One region of the Pseudarthrobacter defluvii genome, then DNA from elsewhere that is predicted to be linked to it. Evidence: riboswitches for the same ligand, from Rfam matches in the RefSeq annotation. Region 1 holds a riboswitch; each other region holds the start of a gene.
What was found. Region 1 has a riboswitch for thiamine pyrophosphate ahead of thiO (glycine oxidase ThiO). Riboswitches for the same ligand answer to the same signal wherever they lie in the genome.

Region 1 (7,501 bases):
CCGGCTGGAATTGCGGTGGGTGTTGCTGCGCTGGCGTGGATCATCCTCATGACGGCCGGCTTCGGCTACCTGCCCGGCCTGACCTGGCTCCCCTGGGTCCTGCCCATGGTCCTGGGCATCGCGGCCGCAACCGGGGCCGTGGTCTACCTGGGCCGTTCGCGTACCCGCCACGACATGGAGCGGCTGACGGCCATCCTGCGCCGCTGATGCGTCTTTAAATGGCTGTGGCCACTACCCCCAGGGGTAGTGGCCACAGCCATTTAAGGATTGATCAGATTAGGCGGCGGTCAGAGGAACTCCGCCCGGCCCTCCATAGCCGACGACGCAAGGGCGTGCTCCCGGCGGGGAATCCGGCCCGCTGCCCTGGCCATCCTGCCCGCGATCACAGCGTGCTTGAATGCCTCGCCCATGAGGGCCGGGTTCTGCGCGCGCGTCACGGCCGTGGCCAGCAGTACGGCGTCACAGCCCAGCTCCATGGCAAGGGCGGCGTCGGACGCCGTACCGATACCGGCGTCCAGGACCACCGGAACCGATGCGCGCGAAACGATGAGCTCGATGTTGTGCGGGTTCAGGATCCCCAGGCCGGTCCCGATCGGGGCGCCCAGGGGCATCACGGCGGTGGCGCCGAGGTTTTCGAGCCGCAGGGCAAGCACGGGGTCGTCGTTGGTGTAGGCGAAGACCTTGAAGCCGCGGTTGACCAGTTGCTCCGTGGCCTCCACGAGCTCCACGGCGTCGGGCAGGAGGGTCTGTTCGTCGGCGATGACCTCCAGTTTCACCCAGTCGGTTTCCAGGGCTTCGCGGGCCAGTTCCGCCGTGAGGACCGCGTCCCTGGCGGTGAAGCAACCGGCGGTGTTGGGCAGCACCCGGATCCCGTGGTCCACCAGCAGCTGGAACAGCGAGCCGGTTTCGGCGGTTGAGTAACGACGCATGGCCACGGTGGTCAGGGCAGTGCCGGAGGCCAGGAGCGCTGCGCCCAGGCCGTCCGGGCTGGGCGCCCCGCCGGTGCCCATGATGAGGCGGGAGCCGAGGGCGACGCCGTCAATCACCAGGGCGTCGGCGGCACCTGTGTTCCCGGCGGGGTTGATGGTGCTGGTTTCGGTCATGGCGTCAGCCTCCCTGTACTGCTGTAACGAGTTCGATGTCGTCGCCCTCGGCGAGCACCGTGGCGAACCATTGGCTGCGCGGCACCACCTGGGCGTTATGGGCGACGGCGACGCCCAGTTTCCCACCGTCCGTCGCCTGCCCGTTGTCAGCCAGCGGGCGTCCGGTGACCTGGCTGACGAGCGTGGTGATGGAGGCGCCGTTCGCCACCGTGTGCGGGTTGCCGTTGAGGGTGATGTTCACGCTGTCTCCTTGATATCGGTGTCTTTTGCCGCCGGTGCCGGCCTGGAGAACCGGTCGGGGCTGAAGGGTGCCCAGCGGGGGTCGGCTTTTCCGTCCAGCAGTTCCGCGCAAATTGCTGCTGCCGCAGGTGTGAGGAGGACGCCGTGACGGAAGAACCCGGTGGCGATGATGAGCCCCGGGACGTGACCGGAATCCGCTCCGGATCCTTCGCTTCCTAAGGCCAGGTCCACCGGCACCCGCCCCAGCAGCGGTGCATTGTCCGGGGTTCCGGGGCGGGCACGGGCGGTGCACTCCAGCAATTCGAGTTCGGCGACGGCGGGCACCAGGGCCTGGGCATCGCGCAGTAGCTGGTAGACGCCGCCGGCGCTGACGGCATCGGACAGGGCGTCCTCGCGCTGGGTGGCTCCAATCACCACGGTCCCGTCCTGCCGCGGGACGATGTAGACCGGGACTCCGTGGACCAGGCCCCGCACCGTTGCTGTCACCAGGGGCTGGAGGTGCCGGGGAACCGCAAGGCGGAGGATGTCCCCGTGGACGGGCCGCAGCGGCAGTTCGAGGCCACGGGGCAGGTCCGCGAGCGCGCCTGACTGCAGGCCGTTGGCCACCACGGTTTCTGTTGCCAGGACGGCACCGCCACCGGCGAGCCGGACGCCGGCGACCGTTCCGCCTTCCCACATCAGCCCGGCTGCCCGTTTCGGCACGGCATACCCGTCCACCGCACCGGCCACGACCAGGCCAGGCAACTCCTGGGCGGCGCGGGCCAGGGCCTGCCGCAGGGCCGCCACCAACCGGCGGGGATCCACCTGGTGGTCCGCCGGGGTGTCGAGGGCACAGGCGATGGCAGGGCTGAGGAGGGGTTCGCGTTTGCGGGCCTCCCGCACGGTCAGGGGTTCCACGGCCAGGCCGCTCGCCTGCTGAACTGTGCGCAGGTCCATCAGCGCGCGGCGGTCGGCGGCGTCGGCACCCACGGCGAGTGTCGGCGTCGTGAGGTATCCGGAATCCGCCCCCGATGCATCGGTGACACCGGCAGCGAACGCCGGCCACCGTGACGATGCGTCCAGCATGAGTTCCAGGAGGTCCTCCTCCTGGTAGTGCAGTTCGCTCACCGGGGCCAACATGCCGGCCGCGGCCCAGCTGGCGCCGGCGCCCGGCGCATCGTCGATGAGGACGACGGAGCGTCCGGAACGCTGCAATTCCCAGGCGATGCCATGTCCCACCACTCCCCCGCCAATGACGGCGACGTCGGCACGAAGGGTGGAGGGGATGGACGCGTCAACGGATGCGGGCTGAGCGGTGCCGGGGGTATGCATCTGGGTTCCTTCCCTACGCCGGCATTAACCGGATCAGGTCAAGCGGTCGGCTCTGACGCCCTCTCAGCCCGGCGCTTTGTGACAGCTGCCGCGGGCTCCCGCAGTACCTCCCCAGTTTAGAGGAACTAGGCTTGCAGGCATGAATGCGACCACCTCATCCTTTCCCGCAGGTTCCCATGCTCCGGCCGGCGGAGTTGCCAGTGCCGAGGTTGTCAATGCCCGCGACAGCGAGGCCCTCAAGGCGCGCCTGTACCTCTGCACCGATGCGCGGCGGGACCGCGGCGACTTTGCGGAGTTCGTGGACGCGGCGTTTGCCGGCGGCGTGGACATCATCCAGCTGCGTGACAAGACCATCGAAGCCGCCGAGGAACTGGACCTCTTGGCGGTGCTGAAGGAAGTGGCGGTCCGGCACGGCAAGCTGTGGGCGGTCAATGACCGCGCCGACATCGCCGTGCTTTCCGGGGCCCCCGTGTTCCACATTGGCCAGAAGGACCTGCCGCTGGCGGCAGCACGCACTCTGGTCAACGGCAACGCCGCCATCGGACTTTCCAGCCACACCACCGAACAGGTGGATGCCGCCCTGGCCGCAACCGCCGGCCCCTCCGGGCTGGACTACTTCTGCGTGGGTCCGGTCTGGGCCACCCCCACCAAACCCGGCAGGGCCGCCGTCGGTCCCGAACTGGTGAAGTACGCAGCCGGGGCGTCCCGGCAGGCTGCCGATCCCGTGCCCTGGTTTGCCATTGGCGGCATCGACCACGGCAACGTCCACCAGGTGGCGGAGGCGGGTGCGCGCAGGATCGTGGTGGTCCGCGCCATCACCGAAGCCCCTGATCCCGCCGCAGCTGCTGCCTCCCTCCTCGACGCGCTGGACGCCGCCGGCTCCTGAGCCTGCTTAATCGCGGAACTTGGGGCTACGCTGAATTTTGTGTCACATCATCGGCTGGCTCCCAACGTTCACGACCACAAGAATGCCTTGGAAGAGGCGCTGGGCCTGCTGCGGACGGAACTTGAACTTCCCGGCCCCTATCCCGCCGAAGCCGTGGAAGACGCCCTGGCCGCCGTGGCGGCGCTGCAACTGCCGTCCTACGACCTGACCGCCGTCGAGTTTGTCACTATCGACCCGGCGTCCTCCACGGACCTGGACCAGGCGGTGTTCATCGAATTGGACGGGGACGGCTACCGCGTGATGTACGCGATCGCCGATGTTCCGGCCTTCGTTGCGCCGGGAGGTCCCCTGGACGCCGAGACGCGGCGGCGCGGACAGACGTTCTACGCACCGGACGGCCGGATCCCGCTGCACCCGGAAGTCATCAGCGAAGGGGCCGGGAGCCTGCTGCCCGGCCAGGAGTGTTCTGCCTTCGTATGGGATTTCACTCTCGACGGCGAAGCAACCGTCCTGACAGTGGGCGTCCGCCGGGCGCGGGTCCGCAGCCGTGACAAGCTCAGCTACAAGGGCGCCCAGGCAGACCTCGACGCCGGGACGGCCTCCCCCGTGCTCCATCTGCTCCGCGAGGTGGGCCTGAAGCGGGTGGCACTGGAGCGGGCGCGTGAAGGCGCCAGCCTCAACATGCCCGAACAGGAGATCGTCCAACTGCCCGACGGCGGCTACCGGATTGACGCCGTTCCGCAGCTTCCCGTGGAGGACTGGAACGCGCAGATTTCGTTGATGACCGGGATGGCGGCGGCGGAGCTCATGCTGGAGGGCAAGGTGGGCATCCTGCGAACTATGCCGGCCCCGGATGAACGGTCCCTGAGGCATTTCCGGCTGCAGACCGAGGTGCTGGGCAGGCCGTGGGACGGCGAAGTCAGCTACGGCGAATACCTGCGGTCACTGGATCCCACCGACCCGAGGCAGCTGGCCATCATGCATTCGGCAGGCATGCTGTTCCGCGGAGCCTCCTACACCGCCTTTGACGGAACCGTCCCCGAGGATGGGATCCAGTCCGCCATCGGCGCGGCGTATGCCCACACCACCGCGCCGCTGCGCCGCTTGGTGGACCGCTTCGTCCTGGTCATCTGCGAGGCCCTGAGCAATGGCGGCGATGTTCCCGGCTGGGCACGCGAAGCCCTGCCGCTGCTGCCTGGCATCATGGCGGGATCGGACCAGCTGGCGTCCCGGATGGAACGCCTGGCCCTGGACACCGTGGAGGCGGCCCTGCTGCTGAACCACATCGGGCAGGAGTTCGACGCGATCGTAATCTCCGGGTCCAAGCCGCAGAACGGCAGTGGAAGCAACGGGAAAAATGGCAACGGCAATGCGAAGAACGGCAACGGAAGCTCCGGGATCATCCAGATCGCAGAACCCGCGGTGACCGCGCGCTGCGCCGGCGAATTGGAATCCGGCACCAAGGTACGGGTCCGGCTGGTGTCCTCGGACATCACCACCCGGGAGATCCACTTCGAACTCGTTTGCTGAGGAACCAGCGGACGCCGCAGGCGGGCCGAAAGCGTGTTTCCGCACCCATGCGGCTAGACTGGAGGGGTAGAACTGGATGCCCGGTCGTTGATTTCCTCCATTTGAAACCAACAAGCCCGCCCCTACGCGATCTTGAGATTTGCCCGCTGGTCCCCAGTGCCAGCATTAGATAGCCCGCGATCGGCTTCCACTGGAATCGCTTTCGCGCCAGAGCGTGCTCCGGAGCGGCCAGCCTTGGCCGGCCCGTTGAGCAGGCAGCGCCAATGCCTAAATGAATAAGGAAACTCCCCTGTGAGTGAATTGCATACCCACCAGCTTCTGAGCGACGTGTCCGGTACCGAGACCATCGAACCGGAAGAGACCATCATCTCGGACGAGACGCCGCACGAGATCGCCGAGAAGTCCTTTGCCGACTACAACGTCCGCGAAGACATCGTGGAGTCCCTGGCCGACGCCGGGATCACGCACCCCTTCCCCATCCAGGCCATGACCCTGCCGGTGGCCCTGGGCGGCCACGACATCATTGGCCAGGCCAAGACCGGCACCGGCAAGACCCTCGGTTTTGGCATCCCGGCGCTCCAGCGTGTCATCGGCCAGGACGACCCCGGCTACGCCAAACTGGCCGTGCCGGGTGCCCCACAGGCCTTGGTCATCGTTCCCACCCGTGAACTGGCGGTACAGGTGGCCAGCGACCTCCAGACCGCGTCGCGCAAGCGCAATGCCAGGATCACCACCATCTACGGTGGCCGCGCGTACGAACCCCAGGTCGAGTCCCTGAAGCAGGGCGTCGAGGTAGTGGTTGGCACCCCCGGCCGGCTGATCGACCTCTACAAGCAGAAGCACCTGAGCCTGAAGAACGTCAAGATCGTGGTCCTTGACGAAGCCGACGAAATGCTGGACCTGGGCTTCCTGCCGGATGTGGAGACGTTGATCGCCGCCACCCCCGCCGTCCGCCAGACACTCCTGTTCTCCGCCACGATGCCCGGCCCCGTCATCGCCATGGCCCGCCGGTACATGACCCAGCCCACCCACATCCGCGCAGCGGATCCGGAGGACGAGGGCCTGACCAAGCGGGACATTCGCCAGCTGATCTACCGTGCGCACAGCATGGACAAGACCGAAGTGGTGGCACGCATCCTGCAGGCACGCGGCCGCGGGCGGACCATCATCTTCACCAAGACCAAGCGCACCGCCGCCAAGGTGGCCGAGGAACTGGTGGACCGCGGCTTCGCCGCCGCCGCCCTCCACGGGGACCTGGGCCAGGGCGCCCGTGAACAGGCGCTGCGGGCGTTCCGCAACAACAAGGTGGACGTCCTGGTAGCCACGGACGTTGCCGCCCGCGGGATCGACGTCGAGGACGTCACCCACGTGGTCAACTACCAGTGCGTGGAAGACGAGAAGATCTACCTGCACCGGGTGGGCCGCACCGGCCGCGCCGGCAACAAGGGCACCGCAGTCACGTTCGTGGACTGGGACGACATGCCGCGCTGGGCGCTGATCAACAAGGCACTGGGCCTCAGCGTCCCGGAGCCCGTGGAAACCTACTCATCCTCCCCGCACCTGTACACGGACCTGGATATTCCCGAGGGCACCAAGGGCCGCCTGCCCCGCGACAAGCGGACGCTGGCCGGCGTCGACGCCGAGGTGCTCGAGGATCTCGGCGAGACTGGCAAGAAGAACACCCGCGGCGGCCGGGACTCAGGCCGCTCGCGCGACCAGGACCGGGACGGACGCGGGCGCAGCAAGGGCGGCAACCGCGAAGGAGGCCGCAGCAGCGATTCGGCCGGCCACTCGGGTGAGCGCCGGCGTCGTACGTCCAACCCGGAAGCCGCACCTGCCGGTGAAGCTGCCGCCCCGGCAGCCGACGGCGCTCAGCCCTCGCGCGCCCGCCGCACCCGGACCCGCACCCGCCGCCGCAACGGCGAAGTGGTGGCGGGTGCCGACAAGGGCACGCAGCCTGGCAACTCCGAGGGCTAACTGCCTCGATGACTGACACTGTTTGGGCGCCGGACGGCGGCAGCCTGGTGGTGCACGCGGACAACGCGGAGTACCTCCCCACGCTGCCGGACGGCGCCTTCACACTGATTTACGTGGACCCGCCCTTCAACACCGGCCGGCCGCAGCAGCGCCAGGAAACCCGCATGGTGGTCAACGCCGGCGGCAGCGGGGACCGGGTGGGTTTCAAGGGCCGCTCCTACGACACGATCAAGGGCGCCCTGCACCGCTACGACGACGCGTTCAGCGACTACTGGTCCTTCCTGGAACCCCGGCTCGTGGAGGCCTGGCGCCTGCTGGCCGATGACGGCACCCTGTACCTGCACCTGGACTACCGCGAGGTGCATTACGCCAAGGTCATGCTGGATGCGATCTTTGGCCGGGAATGCTTCCTGAACGAGATCATCTGGGCCTACGACTACGGCGCCCGCGCGAA
Region 2 (7,501 bases), 1.1 Mb from region 1:
GCTGCGCAGCCACCAGGACCTGATCGTCACCGCCACCGGGCATGTCATTTCCCTCATCCCGGGGTCGCTGGTGGTGGAGGTGGACCGCTCCACCTCCACCCTCTACCTGCACGCACTGAACATCACTTCCCCGGAAGACGTGGAGGGCCTGCGGAACGAGGTGCGGTCCATTGAGGCCGGCCTGATCCGCATCATGGGCAGCCGGGAAGAACTTGAAGCCGTCCGCATGGAGGCCGCCGCATGATGAACGTAGTCCTGGCTGTTACAGCCGTCATCTTTTCGCTGGCCGCGGCCGCAGCCATCATCCGGATCGCCCGCGGACCTTCGCTGCTGGACCGGGTGCTCGCCACCGACGTGCTGCTGGCCATCCTGGGCGGGGCGCTGTGCATCGACATGGCCGTGAACCGGCACCTGAACAACCTGATGCTGGTGGTGGCCATCTCCGTCATCGGCTTCATCGGGTCCGTGACGGTGGCCAGGTTCGTGGCGGACCGGAGGGTGAAGCCTGATGAATCCTGACTTTTCGGGCCCTGACGCCTGGATCGACCTTGTGTCGGCCGTGTTCATGGTGGTGGGGGCGCTCATGTCCCTGGGCGCCGCGATCGGCCTGCTCCGTTTCCCGGACCTGCTGAGCCGCATGCACGCGGCCACCAAGCCGCAGGTCCTGGGCCTGTTCCTGCTGCTGGCCGCGATTGGGCTGCAGATGCGGACATGGTGGGTGTGGCCGGTGCTGGTGGTGGCCTGGATCTTCCAGCTGCTGACGGTGCCCGTATCCGCGCACATGGTGGGCCGCGCGGGCTACCGGACCAAGCACCTGCACCGGGAGCTGCTCACCGCCGATGAGCTGGAGGCCGTGGTGCAAAAAGCCGCCGCCGAGGCTGCCCGGAAGGACAGCCCCGACGACGGCCGGCAACGCTAAGGAAGAGCTAGACGATGTCCTGGGTCTTGGCGAACCGGGCAATGGCGCGCTGGGTGCCGCGGTTTGCCAGGACCTGGATGATGGCGCTGACCGATGCCGAGATCAGTGCAAAGGTCAACGCCGAACGTAGGCTGGTGGGGACATCCTCGTGCTTGCCGGTGGGCGGCTTCTGTCCGGTGGTCTTTTCCCAGATGGTGTTGACCAGCTTGGTGCCGGCCAGGCCTGCGCCGAGGCTCACCCCGGTCCCGAGCAGCTTGATGAGAAGGTTCATTCCTAATACTCCTTGCGGACGGAAAACGGACTGCCTCCAGCCTAGCCGTACACCCGTCGCGGTCCCGGCAAGAGTCGGGGCAAGGGCGTGGCCGGCCGGCGGGGCTTGTTGAACTGGCTAGCCCGCCGGCTGGCTAGGTGGCCTGGGGCTCGGTGCGGAACTTGATCATCTTGTGCGTGCCGTCGCAGTAGGGCTTGATGGCGGACGCCCCGCACCGGCACAAGGCCACCGTTTTCCGCTCCCGGGGCACGGCACCGCCGGATGGGGTGACGATCTCAAATTCGCCCCGGACAATGAGTGGCCCGTCCGGGCAAACCACGATCGAGCTCGCGGCAGGTTCCTGCTCCTCGTGTACCTGGTCCATGTCGGCTCCTGTTCCCTGCTGTTCCAGGCTCATGCCTGCACCGCATCCATCGTTGTTGTTTCTGGCCGGCCCGGGACGCCCTGGCCCTGCCGCGGCGGCGCCTGTCACGCTGCCGCCGGCACGGCCGCCCGGAGTGAAGTCTGCCCGGCTTCCCAGGACGACATCAGGTGGGCGGAAAGGCGGCTGTCGATGGCCATGACGGCCGTGGCCCCGAACAGGACGTCGGCCAGCAGTTGGGGTTCAGCTTCCACCAGGCCGCCGGCGAGGTCGCGTCCGGCGATCTGTTCGTGGACGGCGTCGGCCTCCACGTGCTCGTCAAAGTAGTGCGTGATTTCCGGGCCGAAGCCGTGCCGGCGGAATCCGTTGCCGTAGAAGCGGTTGGGCTGGGAGGACGTCATTTCGTAGATTGCCAGGTGCCCGGTGATGGCACCGCGGAGCCGCCGGTTCAGGCCGCAGAGCGACATGAGGTTGACCGAAGCCAGGGAGACCGCCGGTACGGCGTCCACGTAGGCGCCGTAGCTGTCGTCCAGGCCCAGGCCGCGCATGGTCCGGGCAAACAGCGCGCTGTGCATCCGCTCAGGCCGGCCGCCGCCGTATTCGTCCGCCTGGATTTCCACCAGGGCCGCCTTCGGCCGGCCGCTGAGCCGCGGAATGGCCCATGTGTGCGGATCGGCTTCCTTCAGTTGGTACATGGACTTGTGGACCAGGAACTCTTTGAGCTGGTCCAGTGTGGCTTTCCTGGCCACGTAGCGGGACACGCTGGGACCGGTATCCGTGGCGGCCAGGCCAAAGAGGACGTCGGCAACCGCGTCGCTGGTCATGGCAACCCCGCCGGGCAGTTCGAAGTTCCCGGCGGTTTGGTACGCGGCAGCGCGCAGTGCCGCTTCGAAGGGTTCCTCGATCAACCGCCGGACGCTGATCAGCGCCGGCTCCCATTCCCAGAGGTCTGAAACGCCGTCCAGGCCGGAGTAATGGAGTTCGTAAAGGCAGAAAAGCGAAAGTTGGATGTCCTCGTCGGAGATGATGTCGCCGGACCCGGCCAGCTGCCGCACCACCAGGGAGTACAGCCCGTCCAGGCCCGGCCCGGCGGTGTCCGGAGCCTGCGCCAGGACCTGGAACAGTGCGCTGCTGACGGGTCCTCTGGGTTCCGGGATTCTCATGGTGCTCCTTGGTCTGCCGCACTGCTGACGGGAACGAACGGGGGGCCGCCCATGGTGAGTCCCATGCCCGTCCTCCTCGAAACCCGGGAGACAACATAGTAAGCATGATTACTAATAAAAGCTAAGCGCACTGACCTCCAGGCGTCACGCCATCACAAAGCGGCCGGTCACATCCGGTCCGCTTGGCGCCCGCAGCCCTCAATCCTGCGCCGGCCGGTGTAAACTGGAGCACGCCCGGAAGGGCAATCACAAGCCTTACCCAAACCAAAAAGCAACACTAAAAACGACAGGGGAGCGCCGCCGTCGGGCATCCTGGCACAAGCCGGGCACCGCAGGTGGGCGCTGAGAGTGCGGACAGCCGCAGACCCTCGAACCTGATCCGGTTAGTACCGGCGCAAGGGAGTCGAGTTCTCAAAGTGTCGCGGCTGCACGGCAACGGGCCGTCAGCCGGGTCCACTTTCCCCTCCTGTTTCCCAGGAGGATCACATGAGCACTGCAGCAATCAAGAAGACCACCAGCAGGTCCTGGCGCGTCGTGGACATCGTGGTGGCTGCGCTGGTGGCCATCGCCGGCGGCGTCATCTTCTGGGCGTGGGACCAGGGCGCGGCAGCGCTGTCGGCCCCCATGAACGCCGCCTACCCACCCCTCACCGGGCTGCTGGCCGGCGGATGGATGATCCCGGGCGTGCTGGGCATGCTCATCATCCGCAAGCCCGGCGCCGCCCTGTTCTGCGAAACCGTGGCCGCCACCGGGGAACTGCTCATGGGCTCCCAGTACGGCGCCTCGGTCCTCTTCTCGGGCTTCATCCAGGGCCTCGGCGCGGAAATCATCTTCGCAATCTTCGTGTACCGCAAGTTCAACCTGCCCGTATCGCTGCTCGCCGGCGCCGCGGCCGGATTCTTCTGCGGCCTGAATGACTCCTTTGCGCCGTGGGGCTGGAACATCGCCTACTCGGGCGCGGACAAGTTCGCCTACATCGTCCTCACCACCATTTCCGGGGCAGTCCTGGCAGGTGCCCTGGCCTGGCTCGCCACCCGCGGCCTGGCCCGCACCGGCGTCCTGAGCTCCTTCGCCTCCCGCAAGGCTGCCACGGAGCCAGTCTTCTCCTGATGGCACCCTCCCAGGGCGCCGGCGGCCCCGTCCGCCCAGCCGCCGTCACCGCCCGCGGCTGGGGCTGGCGGCACGCCGGCAGGGCCAAGCCCGCCGTCCATGCCCTTGACCTGGACATCCGCCCCGGCGAGCGGGTGCTGCTGCTTGGCCCCTCGGGCGCCGGAAAGTCGACGCTCCTCCATGCCCTCGCCGGCGTGCTGGGAGACATCAACGACGACGGCGAGGCAGGCGACGCCGACGAGTCGGGTTCGCTGCTGGTTGACGGTGCCGTGCCCCGCTCCCAGCGTGGCCGCGCCGGCCTGATGCAGCAGGACCCGGAGACGCAGGTGGTCCTTTCGCGCGTGGGGGACGACGTCGCCTTCGGCGCCGAGAACCTTGCCGTGCCGCGGGATGCCATCTGGGCGCGCGTGCACGAGGCGCTTGCCGACGTCGGACTGTCCCACCTCCCGCTGGACCACCCGACGTCGGCCCTGTCCGGCGGGCAAAAGCAGCGCCTGGCGCTGGCGGGGATCCTGGCCATGCGGCCGGGGCTGATCCTGCTGGACGAGCCCACCGCCAACCTGGACCCGGACGGGGTGCTGGAAGTCCGCGACGCCGTGGCGCGCTGCCTGGACAAGACGGGGGCCACGCTGGTGGTGGTGGAGCACCGCGTGTCCGTGTGGAAGGACTTGGTGGACCGGATCGTGGTCCTGCAGCCGGGCTCGTCCAGCGAGCCCGCCGTGCTCCTGGACGGGCCGCCGGACCGGGTACTCAGCGAGGCACGGACCATGCTCGCCACCGCAGGGGTATGGGTCCCCGGGTACGTCCCGGCCACCCGGGCCCGGGCTGCGGTGCCGGCGCCGGGAACGGGCAACCTCCTGCTGGCCGCCGAACAGCTGGGCGTCTCCCGCGAACGTTCCCGCCGCCATGGCTTCCGCAAAATCCCGCCCGTCCCCGTCCAGGAAGGTGTAGCCGCCCAGGTCCGCGCCGGGCAGGCGCTGGCCATCACCGGTCCCAACGGCGCCGGCAAGTCCACGTTCGCGCTGACCCTCGCCGGCCTCCTGGAGCCGGTGTCCGGAAAGGTGTCCGCCACCCTGGACCTGAGCCGCGGTGCGGGCATCGACCCGGTCCGGTGGAAGGCCGAGCAGTTGATTTCGCGCGTGGGGACGGTGTTCCAGGAGCCTGAGCACCAGTTCGTGACCGGCAAGGTGCTGGATGAGCTGCGCTTTGGTCCCCGGCACCTGGGCCACGGGGAGGGCCGGGTTGACGAGCTGCTGGAGAGGCTGCGGCTCACCCAACTGGTGGACGCCAACCCTTACACGCTCTCCGGGGGTGAAAAGCGGCGGCTGTCCGTGGCCACCGTCCTTGCCGCCAGCCCCCAGGTCCTTGTCCTTGACGAGCCCACCTTCGGGCAGGATGCCAACACCTGGGCCGAGCTGGCCTCGTTCCTGTCCGAGCTGCTTGACGCCGGAACGGCGGTGGTTTCCGTGACCCACGACGCCGAATTCACGGAGGCGCTGGGCGGCGAGGAGCTGCGCATGGCCGCTGCGGAAGCGGTGGCGCCATGAGGCAGCAACTCACCCTCAGCGGCAACCGCGCGCTCCTGACCCGCGCCAATCCACTCAGCAAATTCGCGGCGGTCCTGCTCATCACGGCCGTCCTTGCCCTGTCCATCGACTGGGTTTCGGCCTCCGTGGCACTGGTCTTTGAGCTGCTGCTGTTTCCCCTGGCCGGGCTCACCCTGTCCCTGCTGTGGCAGCGGGGGTGGCCGCTGATCCTTGCGGCGGCGATTGGCGGGTGGAGCACGTCCATCCTGGCGCCGGACAGCGGCAGGATCCTGCTCGACGCCGGCATCTGGACCATGAGTGAAGGTTCCCTCCAGCTGGGGATCGGCTTTTTGCTGCGCGGCTTTGCCATCGCCCTTCCGGCGGTACTCCTGATGAGCTGCACCGATCCCACGGACCTCGCCGATGCGCTGGCGCAGAAAGCACGCCTGCCGCACAGGTTCGTCCTGGGAACACTGGCCGCGATGCGCCTGGTGGGACTCATGGCCGAGGAATGGCAGACAATCGGCATGGCACGGCGTGCCCGCGGCGTGGGTTCCCGCGGCAGTTTGGCCCAGCGGGTGAAGGCCACGCTGGGGCAAAGCTTCGGGCTCCTGGTGCAGGCCATCCGGCGCGCGTCGAGGCTGGCCGTCACCATGGAAGCGCGGGGCTTTGGCGGTGCCACGCGGACCTGGGCGCGGGAATCAACCTTCAGCCTGCTGGATCTCGGAGTGGTGGCCGGCGGCATCGTGGTGGCCGGGCTGGCTCTTTTCGCGGCTGTCACCGCCGGTACGTGGAATATGGTGTGGCTGGGTAGCTGAGCGTCCGGCCCAGGAACTACGTATGCTTCCCTATCGCACCCGATGGGTACAGCCGTCCCGTAGCCCCCATAAGCGCCGTTGGGTAGTCTCACGGGAGGCCCGATAACTCATTTATGATATATTCGCGGTATGACCCAGGAAACCGCTGAACACGTTGCCGCCATGCTGAGGGACGCCCGGAGCGAGAAAGGGTGGACCCAGGGCCAGTTGGCCGCCGAACTCGGCACCAGCCAGAGCGCTGTGGCCCGGATGGAACAGGGCAAGCAAAACCTGAGCCTGAAAATGATCCAGCGGCTGGAAAACATCTTCGACCGCAGCATCGTCAACGTGGGCAAGCCGCAGATGACCCACCTCCGGGTGGAGGGTGGCCGCACCCTGTCCGGGGCCGTGGACGTGAACAGCAGCAAGAACGCCGGCGTCGCCCTGCTCTGCGCCAGCCTCATCAACCGCGGCACCACAGTGCTCCGCCGGCTGGCCCGCATCGAGGAAGTCAACCGTATTGTCGAGGTGCTGACCAGCATCGGCGTGGAATGCACCTGGCTCAACGACACGGACCTGCGCCTGCGCCGTCCCGCCGTCCTGGACCTGGAAGCGATGGACGTGGACGCGGCACGCAGGACCCGCAGCGTCATCATGCTGCTCGGCCCCATGCTGGACGAGTCCCGGGAGTACCGGCTGCCCTACGCCGGCGGCTGCGACCTGGGCACCCGCACGGTGGAGCCCCACATGCAGGCCCTGCGCGAGTTCGGCCTGTCCGTGGAGGCCACTGCAGGTTTCTACACCGTGCAGGCACCCCCTGCCGACACCCGGGACCGTTCCTTCGTCCTCACCGAGCGGGGCGACACCGTCACCGAGAACGCGATCATGGCCGCGGCGCATCGGCCGGGAACAACCGTGATCCGCAACGCCAGCCCCAACTACATGGTCCAGGACCTCTGCTTCTACCTGCAGATGCTCGGCGTCACCATCGAGGGGGTGGGCACCACCACCCTGAAGATCACCGGCCGGCCCGAAATCGACGCCGAGATTGAATACTTCCCCTCCGAGGACCCCATCGAAGCCATGAGCCTGATCACGGCCGGCATCGTCACCAACTCCGAGGTCACGGTGCGGCGCGTTCCCATCGAGTTCATGGAAATCGAATTGGCCACCCTGGGCCAAATGGGGCAGAAGCTTGAGGTTTCGGGCGAATACATGGCCCGCAACGGCCGCACCCGCCTGGTGGACGTCACCACCAAACCCTCCGAGCTGCGTGCCCCCGAGGACAAGATCCACCCCATGCCCTTCCCCGGGCTGAACATCGACAACCTGCCGTTCTTTGCCGTCATTTCGG
Region 3 (7,501 bases), 340 kb from region 1:
GGCGGTGCGCGGAAGAACGCCAAGAATGCGCCCAAGAAGAAGGCAAAGTCCGGCAACCCGGCCAAGGCGGCGCAGGAGCGCAAGGAAGCCGAAGCCCGCCGCGCCAATGCTGCCAAGGCACTGCCCACCGGGGCCGCCTTCGGCCAGCAAAGTGGCGAGTTCGATCCCTCCCAGCTGAACCTCCCCAAGGGCTTCGACAAGTTCCTGGGAAAGTAGCAGTTTCACGCAATCAGGAAGCGCCAGGGGCCGTCTTGACCGTTCAAGGCGACACCTGGCGCTTCTTCGTTGGGATGTCGGCACCGTGGAATAGGGTTGGGACATGTTCAAGCAGAGGGTAGTGTTCGTGCACGGCGCCGGAGCCTTTGGCGCCGCTGCATGGCCCCGCCAGCACGGCATGGCATTGGCCTACGACGCCCTGTTCCTCCGCCGGCATGGCTATGACGCCGTCGCGGAGCCCTTGGAGTCCTCCTTTGCGGAAGATGCCGCCATCATCCTGCGGTCGCTGGCCGACGATGGGCGCGGCGCCGCCGGCGGTCACGTGGTGGCCCACTCCCAAGGGGCCATCGCCGCCATGATCGCCGCTGTCGAACGCCCGGACCTGGTCTTTTCCTTGACCCTGGTGGAACCGGCGTGCCTCTCGCTGACCGCGGAACTGCCGGCCACAGCCGCCCACATCAGCCTGATGCAGCCCCTCTTCGACGTGCGCCACCAGCTCAGCGACGAAGACTTCCAGCGCGAATTCGTGCGGCGGGTCTACGCCACGGACCTCCAGCAGCCCGCCACGACGGAGGAGAAGCGGTCTGCCCGCAGGCTCCGGCTTCAGGCACCGTCGTGGGAAGCACCGCTCCACATCGTTCCCGGCGTACCCACGCTGGTGTTGACCGGGGGATGGGAACCGCTGTACGAGGAAATCGCCGGCTACCTGCGTGAGACCGGTGCCCTGCACCACGTTGCCGCGGGAGGGCACCGGCCCCAGGACTCGCCGGACGGCGACCGGGCCATCCGGCAGTTCATCGCCGGGGTCAGCCGAAGCCAGCCGGCCCGGGCGTCCTAGCTTTCCGCGGGAACCCGAGGCTCCGGCAGGTACACCTTGCCGCCCGCAGCCAGGAACTCCTCGCTCTTCTCCCGCATCCCCGACGCCACACCGGCGAGCGCCGCCTGGGCCTCCGCTGAGCCGAATTCGTCCCGGATGTCCTGGCTGATCCGCATGGAACAGAACTTCGGCCCGCACATGGAACAGAAATGTGCCGTCTTGGCAGGCTCCGCCGGCAGGGTCTCGTCGTGGAAGGCCTCGGCAGTGACGGGATCCAGGGACAGCGCGAACTGGTCGCGCCAGCGGAACTCGAAGCGGGCCTTGGACAGTGCGTCGTCCCGTTCGTGCGCCCCCGGATGGCCCTTGGCGAGGTCTGCCGCGTGAGCGGCGATCTTGTAGGTGATCACGCCGGTCTTCACGTCGTCCTTGTTGGGCAGGCCCAGGTGTTCCTTCGGGGTGACGTAGCAGAGCATTGCGGTCCCGTACCGGGCAATCTCGGTGGCACCGATGGCGGAGGTGATGTGGTCATAGCCGGGGGCAACGTCGGTCACCAGCGGCCCCAGTGTGTAGAACGGAGCGCCCTTGCACAGCTCCTGCTGCCGCTCCACGTTCTCGCGGACCAGGTGGAAGGGAACGTGGCCAGGTCCTTCCACCATCACCTGCACGTCGTACTCCCACGCCCGCTGCGTCAGCTCGGCGAGCGTGTCCAGCTCCGCGAACTGGGCGGCGTCGTTGGCGTCAGCCGTCGAACCGGGGCGGAGGCCGTCGCCCAGCGAGAAGGCGACGTCGTATTTGGCGAAGATTTCGCATAGCTCGTCGAAGTGCGTGTACAGGAAGTTCTCCCGGTGGTGGGCCAGGCACCAGCCGGCCATGATGGAGCCGCCGCGCGAGACGATGCCCGTCACCCGGTTGGCTGTCAGGGGAACGTAGCGCAGCAGCACGCCGGCGTGGATGGTCATGTAGTCCACACCCTGTTCGCACTGTTCGATCACGGTGTCCCGGAAGATTTCCCACGTCAGGGCGTTGGCCTCGCCGTTGACCTTTTCCAGCGCCTGGTAGATGGGCACGGTGCCGATGGGGACAGGGGAGTTGCGGATGATCCATTCCCTCGTGGTGTGGATGTCATCGCCGGTGGACAGATCCATCACAGTGTCGGCGCCCCACTGCGTGGCCCACTGCAGCTTGTCCACCTCCTCAGCGATCGAGCTGGTGACTGCCGAGTTGCCGATGTTGGCGTTGATCTTCACCAGGAACGCCTTGCCGATGATCATCGGCTCGGACTCCGGGTGGTTGATGTTGCTGGGGATAATCGCGCGGCCCGCCGCGAGCTCACTCCGCACCAGTTCCACATCGCAGTTTTCGCGCAGCGCCACGAAGCGCATCTCCTGGGTGATGATTCCCTGCCGGGCGTAGTGCATCTGCGTCACGGTGTGGCCGTCGACGGCGCGGCGGGGCACCGGCTGCCCACCCTGCCACTCCGCGGAGGCGGCACCGCGGCGGACAGCCGAGCGGCCGTCGTCGAGCAGGTTGCGCTGCCTGCCGGTGTACGGCTCGGTGTCCGCGCGTGCCGCGATCCACTCGGAGCGGAAGGGCTGAAGGCCGCGGACGGGGTCGCTGCCCGGTCCCGCCGTCCGGTAGGTCCGGAACGGTTTGTTGGGCCGGCCGTTGGGGGACGGCTCAAGGGAAATCTCCGTGACCGGCACCCGGATTCCGGCGCCGGCATCTTCAATGAAGGCCAACGAATGCGACTTCAGGGATTGGGTCACCTGGAGGGCTGACTGACCGTCCGCCGCTGCTTCGGCCTGGATTTGGGCAGGGTTCAACTGGGTATTTTGCGTACTCAAGGGAATACTCACTTCCTTCGCCGGCATTACCCGGACAGGTTCAACGGTCGCAGGCCGCGTCAGCCCGATCTCAGCCCCTGCAGGGGCACCCGTGTGGTCAGGAACGAAGCTACCACAGGCCGCTGGAACTGCCTTGTCACATTCCCGGGTGTAGCCTGTCCGGGCAGCGAAAGGAAGTCCTTATGCCAGAAGTCATTGAATTCCGCGGTCCGGTCCTTACCGGACCGGACAGCGTCCGGAACGGGCTTTGGTCCGTGGACGGGAGCCTCACCTTCACCCGGCCTGAGACGGAGCCGGGCAGGGTCCTTCATGGCTGGGTACTGCCGGGGTTCGTTGACGCGCACTGCCACATCGGGCTGGGCCCGGCCGGCCCCGTTGACGCCGCCACTGCTGAGGAGCAGGCGCTGGCCGACCTCAACGCCGGAACCCTGCTGGTCCGCGACGCCGGCTCGCCGGCCGATACCCGCTGGATGCAGGGCGGCCGGGACTTCCCCATACTGATCCGTGCCGGGCGCCACGTGGCGCGGACGCGCCGCTATTTGCGCGGCTTCGCTGAGGAGGTGGAGCCGGAGGGCCTCGTGGAGGCCGTCCGCAAGCAGGCGCGCGACGGCGACGGCTGGGTCAAGCTCGTAGGAGACTGGATTGACCGAAGCGCCGGCGACCTGGCGCCTTCCTTTCCCGCCGCCGTCGTACGGGATGCCGTCCAGGCAGCGCATGACGAAGGTGCGCGCGTGACAGCGCACTGTTTCGCCGAGGACACACTGGACCAGATGCTGGACGCGGACATCGACTGCATCGAGCACGCCACCGGGCTCCTGCCGCGGCACCTGCCCCGGTTTGCCGAACAGGGCGTGCCGATCGTGCCCACGCTGGTCAACATCGCCACCTTCCCGGACATCGCCGCACAGGCGGATGCAAAGTTCCCCCGGTACGCCGCCCACATGCGTGCCCTGTGGGAACGCCGGCTGGAACGCGTGGCGGAAGCCTACGCAGCTGGCGTGCGCATCTTCGCCGGCACCGACGCCGGCAGCGTGATCCGGCACGGCAGGATCGCGGACGAGATCCTGGCCCTGCACAGCGCCGGCCTGCCAATGGCAGCAGCACTGGATGCAGGTTGCTGGGCAGCCCGCGCGTGGCTGGGGTCAGACGGCCTGGCCGAAGGGGCGCGGGCCGATGTCGTGGTGTGCCGGGAAGACCCGCGGGCCGTACCGGAAACTATCAAGGGCCTGGAACACGTGGTGCTGGGAGGCCGCGTCGTCCGCTGACCGGAAGGGCCCGGGAACTTGGAATAAATTGAAGCTTCAAGTAATTTTAATATGTGACAGGCCGCCAACGGGACGGCCTCCAACACAAGGAGCCTTCAATGACCTCAGCAGCCACCAGCCGGGATCTGCTTCCTGCCGACCTCGCCATGGGCACTGTGATGCTCAAGGTGGGCGACATGAAGCTCATGACCGACTACTACCAGCGCGCATTGGGACTCGAGGTGGTGGCCGAACAGGACGGCGGGCTCTACCTTGGCCGCCTCGGCACTCCCTTGGTCCACCTGGCGCCGGCGCCCGGGCTGCACCTTCCCGGCAGGGGAGAGGCGGGCCTGTTCCACACGGCGCTGCTGTTCGAGGACCAGGCTTCCCTGGCCGCCACCGTCGCCACGGCCGCCCAGTATGAGCCGCGGTCCTTCACCGGCAGCGCCGACCATCTGGTGAGCGAGGCCTTCTACTTCACCGATCCCGAGGGCAACGGCATCGAGCTGTACTGGGACCGCCCGCGCAGCAACTGGTCCTGGAACGGGACGGACGTGGTCATGGACAGCCTTGCCCTGCCGCCGCAGCGGTACCTGGAGCAGTACCTCACAGAGCAGTCTTTGGAAGGCCAACGGCAGACGTCCGCGGGCGTTGGGCACGTGCACCTGCAGGTGGGCGACGTCCAGACTGCCCGGGACTTCTACGTAGGCACCCTCGGCTTCGAAAAGACGGCGGGCTGGCACGGGCAGGCGTTGTTCGTATCCGCCGGCCGCTACCACCACCACATGGCAATGAACGTCTGGAACAGCCGCGGTGCCGGGCCCCGCAAGGACACGCTGGGGCTCGGGGAAGTGCTGATCGAGGTTCCGTCAGGTGATGACGTCGGGGCGCTGGCCGACCGGCTCAAGGTTTCCGGAGTGGCCTCGCACCACACCGGTGCCGAGCTCCGCTTCGAGGACCCGTGGCGCAACAGGATCCGGGTCGCCGTCCGCTGAGCGGCGGCCTTGGCGGCCGTTTGCGCACAAGGGCGGCAGAAAAGGGCTCCGGCGTGCACCGGCAGCCGGGCAACTACTAGGCTGAACCCGTACGGCCGGGCTGCACCAGCGCCCGGCGCGCTGTTCCGCCAACGGAAGAAGGGCAACCGCCATGGGCTTCACCGAGATCTTTGTCGCCACCCATGACGCCGCGCTGAAACGCGCCGGCATCCTCGATGAAGGAAGCGGCTCCGCAGCGGCCCCCGGCCCTGCCGGCCAGGCAGTGCGGATCCAGGGAATCAGCGACTTCGAGGTCGAGCAGCTGGGTGACCTGGCGGGCACGGCCGTCCACGCAGGCGGGGCCGACTACGAGCTGACCATGGTGGATGTCTCCAGCGATTCGCTCCTCGCCGTTCCGGCGGCCATGGTCCGCGCCCTTGCGGACCTGCTCACGTACGAAACCGAAGGCGAAGGCAACGTCCTCGACGACGTGGCCGAACAGTGGGCCGGCCAGGAGGACATGCCGTTCGACGCCGGCCAGGCCCGGACCTATGTGCAGCAACTGGCACAGCTTGCCGCCGGCATCGACGATTCGGAGCGGACAGGCCTGTACGTCTGGTCCGCCTGAGCTGCCAAGTCGAAATAACGCCGTTCATCTGGCACAATAAACAGGTACTCGATCTGCGTGGCCCCTCTCTCCGCGTCCGGATCCTGTCCTTCGAACCCGCAAGTACGGCCCGCCCCACGGGTGCAGAAAGCCGGGTTCACCCCTTTTTCTGAAACAGGAGTGACCACAAAAGTGGCCGTAAAGATTCGCCTTAAGCGCTTCGGCAAGATGCGCGCCCCGTACTACCGCATCGTCGTCGCGGACTCACGCACCAAGCGTGATGGCCGCGCCATCGAGGAGATCGGCAAGTACCACCCCACCGAAGAGCCCTCATACATCGAGGTCAACTCCGAGCGTGCCCAGTACTGGCTGTCCGTCGGCGCCCAGCCGTCCGAGCAGGTTGCCGCGATCCTGAAGATCACCGGTGACTGGCAGAAGTTCAAGGGCCTGCCGGGCCAGGAAGGCACCCTCAAGACCAAGGTCGAGAAGGAAGCCTTCGTTGCGCCGGAGAAGGGCTCGGTCATCATCCCGGAAGCCATCACCAAGAAGGCATCCAAGTCTGACGCTGCCGAGGCCCCGGCCGACGCCGAAGCTGAGACCACCGAGGCTGAGTAGATTGCTGGCAGAAGCGCTGGAGCACCTGGTCCGCGGAATCGTCGATTCCCCGGATGACGTCAAGGTCAGTTCCAAGAGCAACCGCCGCGGGGACACCCTCGAGGTGCGCGTTCACCAGGACGACCTTGGACGGGTGATCGGCCGCCAGGGCCGCACGGCCCGCGCATTGCGCACCGTGGTGGCAGCACTGGCCGGCGGCGAACCGGTCCGCGTCGACGTCGTCGACACCGACCGCCGCCGCTGAGCGCTCGGCAACATTCAGTTCTTGCTCCGGCCCCTCCACCATCAGGTGGAGGGGCCGGTTTGCTTTCAACAACACAGTTCTTTCAGCAGAAACACCACAACCCGGAACAGAGGAACAGATGCAGCTTCAGGTGGCGCGGATCGGCAAGCCGCACGGCATTCGCGGGGAAGTCACGGTCCAGGTGCTGACGGACGCCCCGGAGGACCGGTTTGTCCCCGGCACAACGTTCGTCGTTGAGCCTGCAGCGTCCGGTCCCCTCACCGTGAGCAGCGCACGCTGGAACAAGGACATCCTCCTGCTCGGCTTCGAGGAAGTGGCCGACCGCAACCGGGCAGAGACCCTCCGCGGCGCCAAGCTGTTCATCGAAACCGAGGAGCTTGACGAGGACGACGACGAGGGCTGGTACGAGCATGAACTCGTCGGCCTTGAGGCACGGGTCGGCTCACAGGTGGTGGGCAAGGTGACGGCGCTGAACACCATGCCCGTCCAGGACCTGCTCATGGTGACCACCCCCGGCGGTGAAGAAATCCTCATCCCGTTCGTGGAGCAAATCGTGCCCGAGGTCAACGTCGGGGAAGGCTACATCCTCCTCACCCCTCCGGACGGACTCTTTGAACTGAACTCCGACGAAGCCGCAGCCCCCGAAACGGAAGACAGGGTCTAGATGCGCATCGACGTCGTCAGCATTTTTCCTGAATACCTTGCCCCGCTGGAACTGTCGCTGATTGGCAAGGCCCGCCAGGATGGAATCCTGGACCTGCACGTCCACGACCTGCGCAGCTTCACCACCGACAAGCACCGTTCCGTGGACGACACGCCGTACGGCGGCGGTGCCGGAATGGTCATGAAGCCCGAACCCTGGGCGCAGGCCCTCACCGCCGTGGCGGAAGGGCGCCCGGACGCCCAGCGCAAGCCCGTGCTCATCGTTCCGTCCCCGGCC
Region 4 (7,501 bases), 420 kb from region 1:
CACAACCAGACAACGAACGCAAAACCAAGCGTGACGCCGGTCTGCAGCCCAATCCAGTACCAGCGGGCGAAGGTGGCTCCCGAAAGCAGGGCCATGCCCACGGTGGTGGTGATGGCGAAGGCCACGATGCCGATGAACATGTTGGGGAAGCCGAACACGGAACTCTGCCAGGTCTGCATCACCTGGCCGCACGAGATCCAGGGATTCACATCGCATACCGTGGTATGGCTGGGGTCCTTGAGCACTTCGAGCTTCTCCAAGACCAGGGTTCCGGACGCCAGCCAGCCCACGATGCCCGTGATGACCAGCAGCCAGCCGAAGGGCCGGTTCCGGGCCATCCGCGGAACGGGGGCAGCCGCAGTGGTGTGGGAATCGGCGGCGCGATGCTCTTCACGGGCGCTGACGGGGGAGATGCTGGGCATGGGTTTTGCGTCCTTTTCGTCCGGTGCTCCTCTGCCTGATTGTAACGCCGGCGGCTGAAGCCACTACACAGAAACCGGAACAGCAGCCCCGGCCTCCGCGGCGATCCAGTCCGGGTATGAGAGAATGAACGTGGCTGGAAGCCGATCCACATTCGGACTCCGGTCCGGTGGTTTGTTCCCAAGACCGCCAATGATGAGCAGGGCAGGCTTCGGATTCTTCCGGCACACCCGCAACTCCATTGGGCGGCACCTGGTTGTGGCACGCAGAACAACGGGTTTTCAGAGCATCCACCGGCTCCTACGGGCTGCCGCACCCCAACGACGGTGCGAACCTGGGAGTATCCACTTGACTTCTGTCAACGCCTGCGGGTTTTGACAATATGTGCCCCAATGGGTGCCGGATGTGGCGGTACGTCAGGGGCAGGAGTGTTGCCACATATGGACAATGATCAGGAACTGGCCGTTAACGAAGAAGCAGCGGCGGAGGCTGCTGCACCCAGGAGGGCTCCACGCGCCCGGCGCAAAGTTGCCCCCAAGGCTACGGATGAAGTGACGGAGGCCGTGGCCACGGCTCCGGATGCAGCGGTTGCCAGCCCAGCTGACACAACACCGGCTGACGACGCGGAACAGGCACCCAAGGCTCCGGCCCGCCGCACCCGTGCCCGGAAGAAAGTGGAGGCTGCGGAGCCGCTGCCCACCTTCGCGGAGGAAACCAGCCTCACGCACGCCGGTGCCGCCGTTGAAGATGCCGGCGTTGACACCTCCGCCGCGGCGCCGCCAGCTGCCGTTGCCGGCCCCGCTGCTGATGCTGCCGCCGCTGGCAACCCCGCCGTCGCAGCTGCTGCAGAACCCGCGGCCGACGTCGAAAGCAAGCCGGTCCGCCGCCGTCGGGTAGCCACCCGCAAGGTCGCTTCCCCCGCCAGCGCAGAGCCGGCACCCGCCGCCACTGATGCCGTGGTTGAGGGATCAGCAGCACCGGTTGCCGCCGCGCAGGAGCCGGTCCAGGAAGCCGCATCCGCACAGGAACCTGCCGTGGAGCAGGCAGAGCAGCCGGAGCAGGAGCCCGCCGCCGCGCAGGCCGGGGAAAAAGCCGAAGAACCGCAGCAGGCGGCCCCCGCTGCGGCAAAGACCGAAGAGCCTGCCGCCGCCAGCGCCTTCGCTTCCCTGTTCCTGGAACCCGCTTCCCCCACCTCGGTGCTCTTCCAGGCGCCGGACCTCAGCACCGTGGTCCGTCCCGCAGCCCCCGCTGCCGAGGAGCCTGGTGAGGAAGAAACCGAAGATACGGATGATTCCTCCAGCCGCCGCCGGCGCCGCAGCCGGGGCCGCAGGGGCCGCAGCCGGGTCGGGGACAGGGCTGAAGAGGACAACGAGGACGGCAGCGCTGAAGCCGACGCCGAGGACGAAGCCGACGAGGACACCGCAGGGACGGTGGAGGACGGCGTGACGTCCCGCCGTCGCCGTCGCCGCCGCCGCGGGGACCAGGACCTTGAGCTGACGGGCGGCGGGGACGATGATCCCCCCAACACGGTGACGCGCGTCCGTGCCCCGCGGACTGTGAGCGAGGCTCCGGCCAGCAACCGCGTCACCAGTGTCAAGGGTTCCACCCGCCTGGAAGCCAAGAAACAGCGCCGTCGCGAGTCCCGTGACACGGGCCGCCGCCGCACGGTCATCACCGAGGCTGAGTTCCTGGCGCGCCGCGAGTCGGTGGACCGGCAGATGATCGTGCGCCAGCGCGACGACAGGATCCAGATCGCCGTCCTCGAAGACGGCGTGCTGGCCGAGCACTTCGTGTCCAAGACGCAGCAGGATTCGCTGATCGGCAACGTGTACCTGGGCAAGGTCCAGAACGTGCTGCCGTCCATGGAAGCGGCGTTCGTTGACATTGGGCGCGGCCGCAACGCGGTCCTGTACGCCGGCGAGGTCAACTGGGAAGCCGTGAACCTCGAGGGCAAGCAGCGCCGCATCGAGAACGCGCTGAAGTCCGGCGATACCGTCCTGGTCCAGGTCACCAAGGACCCCGTGGGCCATAAGGGCGCCCGCCTCACCAGCCAGATCTCGCTGCCCGGACGCTACCTGGTGTACGTACCCGGCGGATCCATGACCGGCATCTCGCGCAAGCTGCCCGACGTCGAACGGAACCGCCTCAAGCGCATCCTCAAGGACCGCCTGCCCGAGCACGCCGGCGTCATTGTCCGCACGGCCGCCGAGGGCGCTTCCGAGGAAGAGCTCACGCACGATATCAACCGGCTGCGGGCCCAGTGGGAAGGCATTGAAAGCCAGTCTGCCTCCACCAAGATCCTGGCCCCCGAACTGCTCTACGGCGAGCCGGACCTGACCATCAAGGTGGTCCGCGACGTCTTCAACGAGGACTTCTCCAAGCTCATCGTCTCCGGCGAGGAAGCATGGGACACCATCGAGGCCTACGTGACCTACGTGGCCCCGGACCTGGTGGGCCGCCTCGAAAAGTGGACCAAGGACCAGGACATCTTCTCCGCCTGGCGCATCGATGAGCAGATCCACAAGGCCCTCGAACGGAAGGTCTTCCTGCCCTCCGGCGGCTCCCTGGTGATCGACCGCACCGAGGCCATGACAGTAGTGGACGTCAACACCGGCAAGTTCACCGGCAGCGGCGGCAACCTCGAGGAAACCGTCACCAAGAACAACCTTGAAGCTGCCGAGGAAGTGGTGCGCCAGCTGCGGCTGCGCGATATCGGCGGCATCATCGTGATCGACTTCATCGACATGGTGCTCGAATCCAACCGCGACCTGGTGCTGCGCCGCCTGGTGGAATGCCTGGGCCGCGACCGCACCAAGCACCAGGTTGCCGAAGTGACCTCCCTCGGCCTGGTCCAGATGACCCGCAAGCGCATGGGCACCGGGCTGCTGGAGGTCTTCGGCGAACAGTGCGAGGCCTGCGCCGGCCGCGGCGTGGTGACCCACGACGATCCCGTGGAGCACCGCCGCGCCAACGTCGTTGCCGCCGAGCACCACCACGTCCAGCGCAGCGACAACCGGCCCGAAGCCCGGCCGGAAGCCCACCGCACCGAAGCCCACCGCACCGAAGGCCAGCGGACTGACAACAACCAGCCCGGCGCACGTTCGGAACGCAAGCGGCGGCGCGGACGCGGCGGCCAGCAGCCCGAAGCCGCACCGGTGCCTGCCGTCCAGGTCCACACTGTCCACCCGGAGCCCACGGACGCTGAGCGGCACGCCAAGGCAGAAGCCACCCGGCTTGCCCTGGCAAACATCGCCGCTGCTGCCCACGCCGCGCACTTGCACGACGACGAAGTGGCCGCAACCCGCCAGGTGCCGGCAGCCCCGCCTGCGGCGGCCGCTCCGGCAGAGGAGAAGCACGACGCCGATGCCCCCACGCGTCCCGCAGCTGTCCTGACGTTCGGCGGCGAGGAAGTCCCGCTTCCGTTCGTGGAGCATGCGGAGGAGCAGCAGCCCAAGCCCGCCCTCACCCTGGACCGGCTCGCTGAAGCGTTCGCCCACCTCGGCCAGCCGGCGTCGTCCATGGAGGACGCTCCAGCTAAGGCTGCCGAGACGCCGCAGGCACCTGAACAGCCGGCAACGGAACAGCCCGCGCCGGAACGGCAAGCCGAAACCGGGGGAGCGGAAGCCCGCCCCGCAATGGATGCTCCCGTCGAAAAGGACTATTCGGACCACACGCTGGAACAGTCGCGTCAGCGGAGGCCGCGGCGCCACCGGGGTGCCAGCCGTGCCCAGGGTGCCGCCAACGAGACCGCTGTCCAGCACCACGAAAACGTCCAGGCGACTGCCGGAGGCCATTCGCACGCAGCCAAGGCCCCGGAAACGGATAAGGCACAGGCCACGGCGGAACCGGGCAAGGCGGCAGAGGAACCCATCATCCTCGGCGTCGGCGTCCCGGCCTCGGAGCTGTAGCAAAGAAACATTCAGGAGTCCCCGCTTTGTGGACAGTTCCCCCGTAAATTACAGGGGGAACTGTCCATAGGGCGGGGACTCCTGCGTGCGGCCACCCTCCCCGCGCCTGCAGTCACCTTTCCTGCGGTCAGGCCCCAGCGGTTAGGCTGGGAACCGACACGGGGTGCCGCGCAGAAGGCCGGCTGAGATCCAGACCCGTTGAACCTGTCCGGCTAGTACCGGCGAAGGGATGTCTCTTGTCTTCCACCCTTTCCATGCCCCTGCCAGTTGCCTCCGGTGCATTCGCCGCGTTACCTGCGGGCCGTGACGTTCCCCGCGTGCTCTCCATCGCGGGCTCGGACCCGTCGGGCGGAGCGGGTATCCAGGCAGACCTCAAAAGCATCGCCGCGCACGGCGGTTACGGCATGGCCGCCATCACCGCCCTCACGGCCCAAAACACTAGGGGCGTACAGGCCGTGCACGTGCCTCCGGCCGCCTTCCTGGCCCAGCAATTGGATGCCGTCAGTGACGACATCAGCATCGACGCCGTCAAGATAGGCATGCTGGGTGACGGGGAAGTGATCCGCACTGTGCGCGGGTGGCTCGAAAAGGTGCGTCCCGCCGTCGTGGTTCTTGATCCGGTGATGGTTGCCACCAGCGGTGACCGGCTGCTGCAGGAGTCGGCAGAAGCCGCACTGCGGGAACTGCTGCCCCTTGCCCACCTCATCACCCCAAACCTGCCCGAGCTTGCCATGCTGGTGGGCGCGGCCCCCGCCGGGAACTGGGACGAGGCACTGGCCCAGGGCCGGGGCCTGGCCGACGCTACCGGGGCAACCGTGCTGGTCAAGGGCGGACACCTGGCAGGTTCGGACTGCCCGGACGCGCTGGTCAACACCGCGGGCCTGCTGGGACAGGACGTAGTGGAAGTCCCGGGCAACCGGATCTCCACCCGCAACAGTCACGGCACAGGCTGCTCCCTTTCCTCTGCCATGGCAACGGTGCAGGCCCGCCTGGGCGACTGGGAAGCGTCACTGCGGACGGTTAAGCCCTGGCTGGCGGGTGCCCTCGAGAACTCGGGTCTGCTGGAGGTGGGCCAGGGGAATGGACCCGTGCACCACTTCCACCACCTGCGGCCGGCACTGCAGGAAGGCGGCTTCGCGGCCCGGCTGTGGGCGGAAGCCCAACAGGACCTCGACGATATCTATGCGCTGGACTTCATCCGCGGCCTGGCCACCGGAGACCTGGCCGAGAAGGACTTTGCCTACTACCTGGCCCAGGACGCCCTTTACCTCAACGGGTACTCCCGCGTGCTGGCCCGCACCAGCGCCCTGGCCCCCTCGGAGGCCGAACAGCTGTTCTGGGCAGGATCGGCCCAACATTGCCTCGAGGTGGAAACGGAACTCCACCGCTCCTGGCTCAGCACCCGGCCAGCCCAGGGCGGCCTCGGCCCCGTCACAAAGGCCTACGTCGACCACCTCACCGCAGCTTCGGCGTCGGGCTCGTATGCTGTCCTGGCTGCCGCCGTCCTGCCCTGCTTCTGGCTCTATGCCGAGGTAGGGGAGAAGCTGCACGCCCAGTTCGTTGCCTCCGGTGAGCCGGACGCGCATGCCTACGCTGCCTGGCTCCGCACCTATGCCGACGAGGCCTTCGCCGAAGCCACCCGCCGGGCTGTTGCCATCGTGGATGAGGCGGGGCGGAAGGCCTCCGACCATGAAAGGGCAGCGATGGTCACCGCGTTCAAGCAGTCCTGCCGACTGGAAGTGGAATTTTTCGACGCGCCGAGGCTGCATGCCTGACTGCTGAGGGCAGCAGCGCCGCTATGATTGATCCGCATGGTTGCGGTGCTGCCCACCGGGTTTGTGGTTACTACCACAGCCGGGCCGCCGGAACCAGCCTCATTTGCGGCCGTGGACGGATTTAGCGTATTCTGGATCTTCGGTGCTTACGCCAACACTTGGGTTATGACCCTGGAGCAATTCGCTGTGCATAACAAGCGGACTTCTCCACCGGGACGGCTCACGGATTTCCCCGGGAAATCCACGGCGTTGAGGCACAGCGGGAACCCAGCCAATTTCTGAGCCGGGTGCCGCACGCAAATTTTGTAATAAACGTCGAGAGAAGTGAGTTCCCAAGTGGTGTACGCGATTGTCCGCGCAGGCGGCCGCCAAGAGAAGGTTTCCGTTGGAGACTTCGTTACCCTGAACCGCGTCGCCGGTGGAGCCGGCAGCACCATCGAGCTGCCCGCACTGCTCCTGGTTGACGGTGACAAGGTCACCTCCGCCGCCGCTGACCTGGCCAAGGTAACTGTTACGGCTGAAATCCTCCAGGACCTGCGTGGTCCTAAGATTGTCATCCAGAAGTACAAGAACAAGACCGGCTACAAGAAGCGCCAGGGTCACCGCCAGGAACTGACCAAGGTCAAGATCACCGGCATCAAGTAACCACCGGTTACTGTTCAGGTTTTCCAACAGATTCCCCAGAATTTTAAAGGCAGGCATTTCAGATGGCACATAAAAAGGGCGCGAGCTCCACTCGCAACGGCCGCGATTCCAACGCTCAGTACCTCGGCGTCAAGCGCTTCGGCGGCCAGGTAGTTTCCGCAGGCGAGATCATCGTCCGCCAGCGTGGCACCCACTTCCACCCGGGCGCCGGCGTTGGCCGTGGCGGCGACGACACCCTGTTCGCACTGACCCCGGGCGCCGTTGAATTCGGCACCCGCCGCGGTCGTCGCGTGGTCAACATCGTTGCTGCTGCAGCTGCAGAGTAACAACCAGTTCTGAAGCGGTGGAGCGGGCCTGTGGGTCCGCTCCACTGTTCTTTTAACCGCATTACAATCGATGTGGCGTTCCGGACGCCAGGTAAACAGCATTTGAGGAGATCCACGTGGCCAGCTTTGTAGACCGGGTAGTCCTGCACGTATCCGGCGGATCGGGCGGCCACGGATGCGTCTCCGTCCACCGCGAGAAGTTCAAGCCGCTCGGCGGGCCCGACGGCGGCAATGGCGGCAACGGCGGTGACGTGATCCTTCGCGTCGATCACCAGACCACCACACTCCTCGACTACCACCACGCACCCCACCGGCACGCCAGCAACGGTGGCCCCGGCATGGGTGACTGGCGCGGCGGCAAGAACGGCGAGACCCTGGTGCTGCCCGTGCCGGACGGCACCGTGGTCAAGACCAAGGACGGCACCCT

Region 2: it holds a riboswitch for thiamine pyrophosphate, as region 1 does, so the genes downstream of both, JCQ34_RS17885 (ECF transporter S component) here and thiO (glycine oxidase ThiO) in region 1, are expected to answer to the same signal.
Region 3: it holds a riboswitch for thiamine pyrophosphate, as region 1 does, so the genes downstream of both, thiC (phosphomethylpyrimidine synthase ThiC) here and thiO (glycine oxidase ThiO) in region 1, are expected to answer to the same signal.
Region 4: it holds a riboswitch for thiamine pyrophosphate, as region 1 does, so the genes downstream of both, thiD (bifunctional hydroxymethylpyrimidine kinase/phosphomethylpyrimidine kinase) here and thiO (glycine oxidase ThiO) in region 1, are expected to answer to the same signal.

The regions. Positions count from the first base shown of each region.
Region 1 is NZ_CP066362.1:2,750,721-2,758,221, forward strand. It holds gene JCQ34_RS12655 (hypothetical protein) at 1-207, shown strand, start outside; gene JCQ34_RS12660 (thiazole synthase) at 288-1,103, opposite strand; gene thiS (sulfur carrier protein ThiS) at 1,108-1,344, opposite strand; gene thiO (glycine oxidase ThiO) at 1,341-2,654, opposite strand; TPP riboswitch at 2,648-2,766, opposite strand; gene thiE (thiamine phosphate synthase) at 2,794-3,540, shown strand; gene JCQ34_RS12680 (RNB domain-containing ribonuclease) at 3,580-5,070, shown strand; gene JCQ34_RS12685 (DEAD/DEAH box helicase) at 5,362-7,047, shown strand; gene JCQ34_RS12690 (DNA-methyltransferase) at 7,056-7,501, shown strand, end outside.
Region 2 is NZ_CP066362.1:3,832,853-3,840,353, reverse strand. It holds gene JCQ34_RS17915 (Na+/H+ antiporter subunit E) at 1-244, shown strand, start outside; gene JCQ34_RS17910 (monovalent cation/H+ antiporter complex subunit F) at 241-519, shown strand; gene mnhG (monovalent cation/H(+) antiporter subunit G) at 509-919, shown strand; gene JCQ34_RS17900 (DUF4235 domain-containing protein) at 927-1,190, opposite strand; gene JCQ34_RS17895 (CDGSH iron-sulfur domain-containing protein) at 1,324-1,587, opposite strand; gene JCQ34_RS17890 (iron-containing redox enzyme family protein) at 1,659-2,714, opposite strand; TPP riboswitch at 2,993-3,133, shown strand; gene JCQ34_RS17885 (ECF transporter S component) at 3,201-3,824, shown strand; gene JCQ34_RS17880 (ABC transporter ATP-binding protein) at 3,824-5,371, shown strand; gene JCQ34_RS17875 (energy-coupling factor transporter transmembrane component T family protein) at 5,368-6,168, shown strand; gene JCQ34_RS17870 (UDP-N-acetylglucosamine 1-carboxyvinyltransferase) at 6,298-7,501, shown strand, end outside.
Region 3 is NZ_CP066362.1:2,412,569-2,420,069, reverse strand. It holds gene ffh (signal recognition particle protein) at 1-216, shown strand, start outside; gene JCQ34_RS11215 (alpha/beta hydrolase) at 320-1,054, shown strand; gene thiC (phosphomethylpyrimidine synthase ThiC) at 1,051-2,877, opposite strand; TPP riboswitch at 2,873-2,980, opposite strand; gene JCQ34_RS11205 (amidohydrolase family protein) at 3,060-4,142, shown strand; gene JCQ34_RS11200 (VOC family protein) at 4,241-5,116, shown strand; gene JCQ34_RS11195 (hypothetical protein) at 5,268-5,723, shown strand; gene rpsP (30S ribosomal protein S16) at 5,895-6,317, shown strand; gene JCQ34_RS11185 (RNA-binding protein) at 6,319-6,561, shown strand; gene rimM (ribosome maturation factor RimM) at 6,680-7,225, shown strand; gene trmD (tRNA (guanosine(37)-N1)-methyltransferase TrmD) at 7,226-7,501, shown strand, end outside.
Region 4 is NZ_CP066362.1:2,326,635-2,334,135, reverse strand. It holds gene JCQ34_RS10775 (vitamin K epoxide reductase family protein) at 1-422, opposite strand, end outside; gene JCQ34_RS10770 (Rne/Rng family ribonuclease) at 861-4,328, shown strand; TPP riboswitch at 4,478-4,575, shown strand; gene thiD (bifunctional hydroxymethylpyrimidine kinase/phosphomethylpyrimidine kinase) at 4,583-6,103, shown strand; gene rplU (50S ribosomal protein L21) at 6,440-6,748, shown strand; gene rpmA (50S ribosomal protein L27) at 6,811-7,074, shown strand; gene obgE (GTPase ObgE) at 7,191-7,501, shown strand, end outside.